2 regions of the Ponticoccus litoralis genome follow, and region 1 is predicted to be linked to the other one. Evidence: riboswitches for the same ligand, from Rfam matches in the RefSeq annotation. Region 1 holds a riboswitch; the other holds the start of a gene.
The links. Region 1 has a riboswitch for thiamine pyrophosphate ahead of thiD (bifunctional hydroxymethylpyrimidine kinase/phosphomethylpyrimidine kinase). Riboswitches for the same ligand answer to the same signal wherever they lie in the genome.

Region 2: another riboswitch for thiamine pyrophosphate. It lies ahead of thiC (phosphomethylpyrimidine synthase ThiC); the one in region 1 lies ahead of thiD (bifunctional hydroxymethylpyrimidine kinase/phosphomethylpyrimidine kinase).

What each region holds. Positions count from the first base shown of each region.
Region 1 is NZ_JBDNCH010000001.1:30,709-34,895, forward strand. It holds gene ABFB10_RS00135 (3-oxoadipate:acetyl-CoA acetyltransferase) at 1-521, opposite strand, end outside; gene ABFB10_RS00140 (alpha/beta fold hydrolase) at 518-1,375, opposite strand; gene ABFB10_RS00145 (hypothetical protein) at 1,372-1,746, opposite strand; TPP riboswitch at 2,118-2,222, shown strand; gene thiD (bifunctional hydroxymethylpyrimidine kinase/phosphomethylpyrimidine kinase) at 2,267-3,082, shown strand; gene ABFB10_RS00155 (FAD-dependent oxidoreductase) at 3,079-4,053, shown strand; gene thiS (sulfur carrier protein ThiS) at 4,037-4,187, shown strand, end outside.
Region 2 is NZ_JBDNCH010000002.1:195,559-199,745, reverse strand. It holds gene bioB (biotin synthase BioB) at 1-46, opposite strand, end outside; gene ABFB10_RS01920 (biotin transporter BioY) at 43-600, opposite strand; gene ABFB10_RS01915 (GntR family transcriptional regulator) at 685-1,353, opposite strand; TPP riboswitch at 1,474-1,602, shown strand; gene thiC (phosphomethylpyrimidine synthase ThiC) at 1,703-3,505, shown strand; gene ABFB10_RS01905 (NUDIX hydrolase) at 3,774-4,187, opposite strand, start outside.

The DNA.
Region 1 (4,187 bases):
ACGCCCATCACGAACTGCACGTAGGGCCGATCGCGCAGGCGACCGTCCTGCCACATGCGATGCGCCATCAGGATATGCGACAGGTCGAAGGCCTCGATTTCGGGGCGCACCCCATGCGCGGCCATCTCTGCCGCCAGCCAGTCGACCAGCGCGGGCGGGTTCTGATAGACCCGGGTGGGGAAATTGTTCGAACCTACCGACAGCGAGGCCATGTCCGGCCTCAGCGACACCATCCCGCCCCGCTCTTTGCCCGCCCCCGATCGGCCACCGGTCGAGAACTGGATCAGGATGTCCGGGCAATGCCTGCGCAGGCCTTCCAGCAGGCGCGCGAAACGCTCGGGGTCGGAACTTGGGCTGCCGTCGGGGTTGCGCACATGGGCGTGCACGATGCTGGCCCCCGCCTCATGGGCCGCCTGCGTGCTTTCCACCTGCTCTTCAACCGAGACAGGCACCGCCGGATTGTCGGATTTCTGCGGCAGCGAGCCGGTGATGGCCACGCAGATGATGCAGGGGCTGGTCATGCAGCCACCCCCTGCCCCGCCCTCATCCGCGCGAGGGCGTCGATGAAGAAGGGCCGGAACCCCTCGGGATGCTCGCTCATCGGGAAATGGCCCAGCTCATCCATGACCGCGCAGGTCGCCCCCGGGATCGCCGCGGCGGTGCGCTCCGTGTCTGCCGGTGTGCAGGTCAGGTCATAGGCGCCCACCAGCAGATGCACCGGGGTCCGGGTCGTGTCGATCCGATCCAGCCGTCCGATCAGGCTGTCGTCGCGGGTGTAAAAGCTCAGGTCGCCGCGAAAGACACCGGGGCCGCTGGCCATGAACATCCACAGCGTCGCCCAGCGATCACGCTCTGGCGCATGGGGCGAGATATTCGCCGAGACCAGCGCCGCCCCCATCTGCCCGCCATGCGCATCGGGCCGGTCGAACCAGTCGATGTCGTACCAGGCGGACTGGAAATCCGAAGCTTCGATGGCGATGAACCCGGAAAACCGATCCGGGTGCAGCGCCGCCAGCTGCAAGGCGATCCGTCCCCCCATGGAACAACCGGCGAGCACAGGCCGCTCCAGCCCGAGCGCCTCGCAGACCGCAAGAACCGTGGCGATATAGGTCTCGGTGGTCAGCAGGTACTCTTCGCGCTCGAAGCCCTCGGGCGGCAGCGACTTGCCGTGCCAGGGCAGGTCGAAGGCGATCAGCCGGTGGCCCTCGGTCACGGCGGCATCGTTCATCAGGTGCCGCCATTGCCGGGTATCCGCGCCCGCCGTGTGCAGGCACAGGACCGGGCGGCCCGCGCCCGCCTCTTCGAAATAGATCCGCTGCCTGCGGCCTTCGATCTCGACCGTCGCGTAGCGCCCGGTGATGGGTTCGATGCTCATGCCCGTGCCTCCCCACGCCCGAGGGCGAGAAATTCCTTGAAGAACCGCAGGTTCTTGACAAGGCTCAGGATATCGCCGTCGATGCGCGCCCGCTCGATCTTGACCAGGCCGAAGAGGTCATGGAACCCGGGCGCGGGCCGGGCCGTCCAGAAGGCCCGCAGCGCCTCGGCATCGGTCCTTATAGCGAAGCGCCAGGCGATCTTGCGGCTGGGTCCGGTTTCCACGCGGGCCAGTGCGCCCTTCTCGAAATGCAGGTAGTATTCCGCCTCGTCCACCTGCAGCAGGACCGTATCCGAGAAGAGCCGCCCCAGCCTGACAAGATGCGGGGTCCGGCCCAGCTCTTGCCGCATCGCTTCGATTGTTTCGAGCACATCAAACTCCCTGATTGGTCCGGCAGCATGATCGCTTCCGGAGGCGCGCCCGACAATGCTGCGCCCGGTATCGCGCGATACCGTGGCGTTTGCCCTTCGGGGGACCGGGGCGCTGTCTTGGCGATGAAGGCAGGGGACTTTCCGCGCGCGCCGCCCCCCGGCCCGGAGCACCCGCAAGACTTGCCGCCTGCCCCGGTGTCCGGTTCAGGCGCCCCCCCGTGACCGTCCGCTCACAGCGTCCGTTCACAGCGTCGGGGGCGGCCCCAAGGCCCAAGCCCCTGCCGCTCTCTGCCCCCTTTGCACGGCCCATGGCGACACGCCCCCTTTGGCCGAGGGCGTTTGACAGGGTCGCGGCGGCTTGCTAGCTAAAGCCCGAACCGTTGGGGTGCCTTGCAAAAGGCTGAGAGGCGCGGCTGCGCTAACCCATCGAACCTGATCCGGGCAATTCCGGCGGAGGGAACGGTCTTTGCGCAAGCTGGCAGTTTTCACACGCGGTGCCCCTTTGTAAGAGGCATCTGCCATGGCGCATATCGCACTGACGATCGCGGGGTCCGACAGCGGCGGCGGGGCTGGCATTCAGGCCGACCTGAAGGCGATGTCGGCGCTTGGGGTCTACGGCGCCTCGGTCCTCACCGCCGTCACCGCGCAGAACACCCGGGCCGTCACCGCCGTACACGGCATCCCGGTAGAGGTGATCGCGGCGCAGATCGCGGCGGTGCTGGGCGATCTCGATGTCCGGGCGATCAAGATCGGCATGCTGGCCCTGCCGGAGATCATTCACTGCGTGGCCGAAGGGCTGAAGGGCTACGCCGGTCCGGTGGTGCTGGACCCGGTGATGATCGCCAAATCGGGCGACGCGCTCTTGTCGCCCGAGGCGGTCGCGACCCTGACAGAGACCCTGTTGCCCCGCGCGCATCTGCTGACCCCCAACCTGCCCGAGGCGGCCCGCCTGCTTGGCCTTCCGGTCGCGCGCGGCAAGGACGAGATGATCGCACAGGGGCGCGCGCTTTGCGGGCTTGGCGCGCAGGCGGTGCTGATGAAGGGCGGCCATGCCGAGGGCGATCTCTGCCGCGATATTCTGGTCGCGCCGGATGGCGTGCTGGCCGAATACACGGCGCCGCGCATCCACACCGGGAACACCCATGGCACGGGCTGCACCCTGTCGTCTGCGATTGCCGCCGGTCTGGCCAAGGGGCTGGCGCTGACAGAGGCCGTGCAGGAGGCGCATGGCTATCTGCAAGCGGCCATTGCCGCCGCGGACCGGCTTGGGGTCGGCTCCGGCCACGGGCCGGTGCATCACTTCCACCCCTTCTGGCCCGCATCGGATAACCTGTGAAAACATGGTCGGTCATAGGCGCGGGCGTCGCGGGGCTGACCGTCGCGACCGAACTGGTCCGGCGCGGGGCCCGAGTGCAGATTTTCGACCCCGCCGGACCGCCGGGGCCGCATGGCTGTTCGTGGTGGGCGGGCGGCATGCTTGCGCCGTGGTGCGAATACGAGAACGCCGAAGAGCCGGTCCTGCGGCTGGGCCAGAAGGCCATCGGATGGTGGGCCGACAGGGTCGGGGTGGAGCGCCGGGGCACGCTGGTCGTGGCCGCGCGCCGCGACCTGCCCGACCTGCGCCGCTTTGCCCGGCGCACCGAGAATTTCGCAGAGGTCACTGCGGAAATCGCAGAGCTTGAGCCGGATTTGCCGGGCTTCCCGCAGGGCCTGTTTTTCGAGGCTGAGGCGCATCTGAACCCGCGCCCTGCGCTGGAGGCCCTGTTTGCCGCGCTGCGCGCACAGGGCGTGGCCTTCCACCAGACGACCGCGCCGGAGGGCCTGCAAGACGTGATCGATTGCCGGGGCCTCGCGGCGCGCGACCAGCTGACCGACCTGCGCGGGGTCAAGGGCGAGATGCTGATCATCCGCTGCCCGGGCGTGACTCTGACCCGTCCGGTCCGGCTGCTGCACCCCCGGATCCCGCTTTACGTCGTGCCCCGGGGCGACGGGGTCTACATGCTGGGCGCGACGATGATCGAGAGCGAGGACAGGGGCCGGATCACCGCCCGCTCGATGCTGGAACTGCTGAGCGCCGCCTACGCGCTGAACCCCGCCTTCGGCGAGGCCGAGGTGCTGGAAATCGGCGTCGATCTGCGCCCCGCCTTCCCCGACAACCTGCCGCGCATCCGCAGGCGCGGAGGCACGATCTTTGCCAATGGCCTCTACCGCCATGGCTACCTTCTGGCGCCCGCGCTGGCGCAGGGGGTCGCGGATCTTGCGCTGAACGACACACATTCGGAGTTGGTCGATGAAGATAGTGCTTAACGGAACACCGCGGGAGGTCGCGGCGGAAACGCTCGCGGATCTTCTGAGCGAATGCGGAATGTCCGGGCGCGTCGCCACGGCGGTGAACGAGGCCTTCGTGCCCGCCACCCTGCGCGCCGCGACGCCGCTGCACG
Region 2 (4,187 bases), on a different contig from region 1:
CGTGGATCGCCCCGGCCTCCGCCATGGTCCAGTCGGTTCGGATCATTCTGCGCGGGCCCTGAGTCGCACAAGCGCGGTGATCAGCCCCGATGCCAGCGCCAGCTTGACCAGATCGCCGAGGATGAAGGGCGTGAGCCCAGCCGCCAGCACGGAGGACGCCGGGACGAAACCGGCAAGCCAGGCGAGGCCGCAGGCATAGACCACCGTCAGGCCCGCCAGCATCGCAAGGAAGCGCCCGATCAGCCCGCGCCCCTGCGCCAGCCAGCCGGTCAGGGGCGCGCCCAGCAGGTAGCCCGCAAGATAGCCGCCGGTCGGCCCGGCCATATAGGCCAGCCCGATGCCGCGTTCCGGCGTGCCCGAGAAGACCGGCATCCCCGGGGCGCCCGCCGTCAGGTAGGTCGCCACCGCCGCGAGGCCCAGCCTTGGCCCCAGCGCGGCGGCGAGGAAGAACACCGCCAGCGTGTGCATGGTCATCGGCACCGGCCAGAAGGGGATCTGGATCTTGGCGCCGAGCGTGATCAGCGCCGCGCCGCCAAGCGCCAGCGCAAAGCCGCGTCCCAGCGCCGCGGGACGGGTCAGAGAAGGGGTGAGAATTGCCAAGGGTCTGTCCTCCGAAGATAGCTGTCAGGTCTATCTATAAATACGAGGATTGGGGGCCGTTCTGGCAATCCGATTTATAGATAATTATCCGGGAATCTCGTAAGTCTCTCGGGGGTCGGCATTTTTCACCGCTGTTTTGCGCTTGCCGATCCAGCCGACATGGCGTGCCAGCGTGGCGCAGGCAAGGTCGGTTTGGTCCTTGCGCAGGGCGTCGAGAATGGCGCGGTGGTCGTGATCGGTACGGGCCTCCCAGTCGCGCCGCCAGGCGGCAAAGAGGAAGCGGGCGCTGGCCGCCTGCAGGTCGTCGATGGTCCGCAGCAGCCGTGGCATCCGGCAGGGCGACAGGATCAGGCGGTGGAAATGGCGGTTCGCCGCCTCCCAGTCGCGGACCGTGCTGGCGCTGTCACCGTGGCGCGTAACCTCTTCTGCCTCCTGAAGAATAGCGCGCGTCATATTGGGCGCGGCGTGGCGCAGGGCGAGGCTTTCGAGGCTCGATCGCATCTCGGCGACCTCGCGCAGTTCGGCCACGTCGAACTCGGTGACGCGAAAGCCGCGCCTTGGCTCGCTCTCGGCCAGTCCCTGGGTCTGCAGCGCCCGGAAGGCCTCGCGCACCGGGACGTGGCTGGCGCCGAATTCAACGGCGACATGATCCTGCCGCAGCCGCGCGCCGGGCGGCAGCTCGCCCGAGATGATGCGGTTGGCAAGGATGCGGGCGATGCGCGCGGACTGTGTCTCTGAGGGGGCGTGTTTCATGAATTATAGATAATTCACGCCACGCCGCTTGTCGACACCCGGATCGCAACGCGGTCTTGGCGGCGGAGAGGGGTCTCTGCCCGGGATGTTGACAAGGCTGCATTTGTCCCGCAGCTTGCCGCCACTCACCCGGGGGGTCTCGACAAGAGGCTGAGATACTGCTGGCCGGACGCCAAATCCGCGCAGCGCAGTGACCCGATGAACCTGATCCAGTTCACACTGGCGTAGGGATGGTGCACTGGCCGCGCGGGCGTCGATCACGGGATACGTGACGGCGCAATCCGTCCCGGCAATCCCATTCGACGCGGAACTGGGTCTCCAACGCATTGAGCACTGGAGGCTCTGACCGATGAAAGACCTGACCCCAACCGTCACCACGGGCCCGCTGCCCGCCTCGCGCCGCGTCTGGCACGCGGGGCAAAGACACCCCGAGATCCGCGTGCCCATGCGCGAGATCGACCTGCATCCCACGGCGGGAGAGCCGCCCGTCACCGTCTACGACAGTTCCGGGCCCTACACCGACCCCGAGGCCGAGATCGCCATCGACCGGGGCCTGCCGCGCCTGCGCGCGGGCTGGATCGCGGCGCGCGGCGATACCCAGACCTACGCGGGGCGCGCCATCAACCCCGCCGACAACGGCTTTGCCGAGGGCACCCGGCTTGTGCCGGAATTCCCGCTGCGCCACGCCCCGCGCCGGGCCACGCAGGGCCGCGCCGTGACGCAGATGGCTTATGCCCGCGCCGGGATCGTCACGCCCGAGATGGAATTCGTCGCGATCCGGGAAAACCTCGGTCGCAAGGCGCAGGCCGAGGCCCTTGCCCGCGACGGCGAAAGCTTCGGCGCCGCGATCCCCGATTTCATCACGCCCGAGTTCGTCCGGGACGAGATCGCGCAGGGCCGTGCGATCATCCCCGCCAATATCAACCACCCCGAGGCCGAGCCCATGGCCATCGGGCGCAACTTCCTTGTGAAGATCAACGCCAATATCGGCAACTCCGCCGTGACCTCCTCGATGGCGGAAGAGGTGGAAAAGATGGTCTGGGCCACCCGCTGGGGCGCCGATACGGTCATGGACCTGTCGACGGGCCGCAACATCCACAACATCCGCGACTGGATCATCCGCAACAGCCCGGTGCCCATCGGCACGGTGCCGCTGTACCAGGCCTTGGAGAAGGTCGGCGGCATTGCCGAGGATCTGACCCGGGAGGTCTTCCGCGACACGCTGATCGAACAGGCCGAGCAGGGGGTGGATTACTTCACCATCCACGCGGGGGTCCGCTTGCACATGATCCCGATGACGGTGAACCGGGTGACGGGCATCGTGTCGCGCGGCGGCTCGATCATGGCCAAATGGTGCCTGCACCATCACCGCGAGAGCTTTCTCTACGAGCATTTCGACGAGATCTGCGAGATCGCGCGCGCCTATGACGTGTCGTTCAGCCTTGGCGACGGGCTGCGCCCCGGCTCCATCGCGGATGCCAATGACGCGGCGCAGTTTGCCGAGCTGGAGACGCTGGGCGAGCTGACGCAGATCGCCTGGGCGAAGGACTGTCAGGTGATGATCGAGGGACCGGGCCATGTGCCCATGCACAAGATCAAGGCCAATATGGACAAGCAGTTGCAGGTCTGCGGCGAGGCGCCCTTTTACACGCTTGGGCCGCTGACCACCGATATCGCGCCGGGCTACGACCATATCACCAGCGGCATTGGCGCGGCGATGATCGGCTGGTTCGGCACGGCGATGCTGTGTTACGTGACGCCCAAGGAGCACCTCGGGCTGCCGGACCGCGACGATGTGAAGGTGGGCGTCATCACCTACAAGATCGCGGCCCATGCGGCGGATCTGGCCAAGGGCCACCCGGCGGCGCAGATCCGCGACGATGCCCTGAGCCGCGCGCGGTTCGAGTTCCGCTGGGAGGATCAGTTCAACCTCTCGCTCGATCCCGAAACCGCGCGCTCGATGCATGACGAGACCCTGCCGAAAGAAGCCCACAAGGTCGCGCATTTCTGTTCCATGTGCGGGCCGAAGTTCTGCTCGATGCGGATCAGCCACGACATCCGCGCCGAGGCGCAGAAGGACGGCATGGCGCGCATGGCCGAGAAGTTCCGCGAGGGCGGCAGGCTGTATCTGCCGGTGGAGGACAAGGCCTGAGCCGGACAGCGGAGGGCCCTTGACGGTCCTCTGCGTCACGCCCTGCATCGCCAGTGCCGTGGCGGGACGCTCGCGGCCCCTGTCCTGGGGGTCGCGGGCGCCTCGCGGTGTCGGACCCGGGGGCGGCCAGACGCCCGGGTGCTGGGGCAGGCAAAGCGCACGACCGGCATCCGGGGCAGGGCCCCGGGTGTCCCGTCTCTGGCGGGCGTGACGCGGTCAGGCGGGTGCTCTCGGGCGCGGCCGGTTGCGGGGCCGGTGTCCGCGACGGTCAGGGCTTTGGCGATCTGGACGGCATTTGCGACATCAGCGCGGCGGCCTGTTCCGCGACCTCGGCCACGTCGAGGCTGAGGGCGAGGCCGCTGTCTTGCAGCGCATCCAGATCGACCCAGCGCGCGTCCAGTGCGTCGTCCGCCGCAACCGGCTCTCCGGCGGTCCAGCGGCACAGCACGGCGATCAGGATGAAGTGCCGCCGCAGGGCGCCTGTCTCGACGCGGTCGAAGGCATCGACGGCGGTGACCACGCGCAGCGGTTCGGCAGCGACGCCTGTTTCCTCGGCCAGTTCCCGGATCGCGGCCTCGAACAGGGTTTCGCCCTGATCGATCTTTCCGCCCGGGAAGCCCCAGAGCCCCGCGTCGGGCGGGTTTGCGCGGCGCACCAGAAGCACCTGCCTGTCGCGGATGAC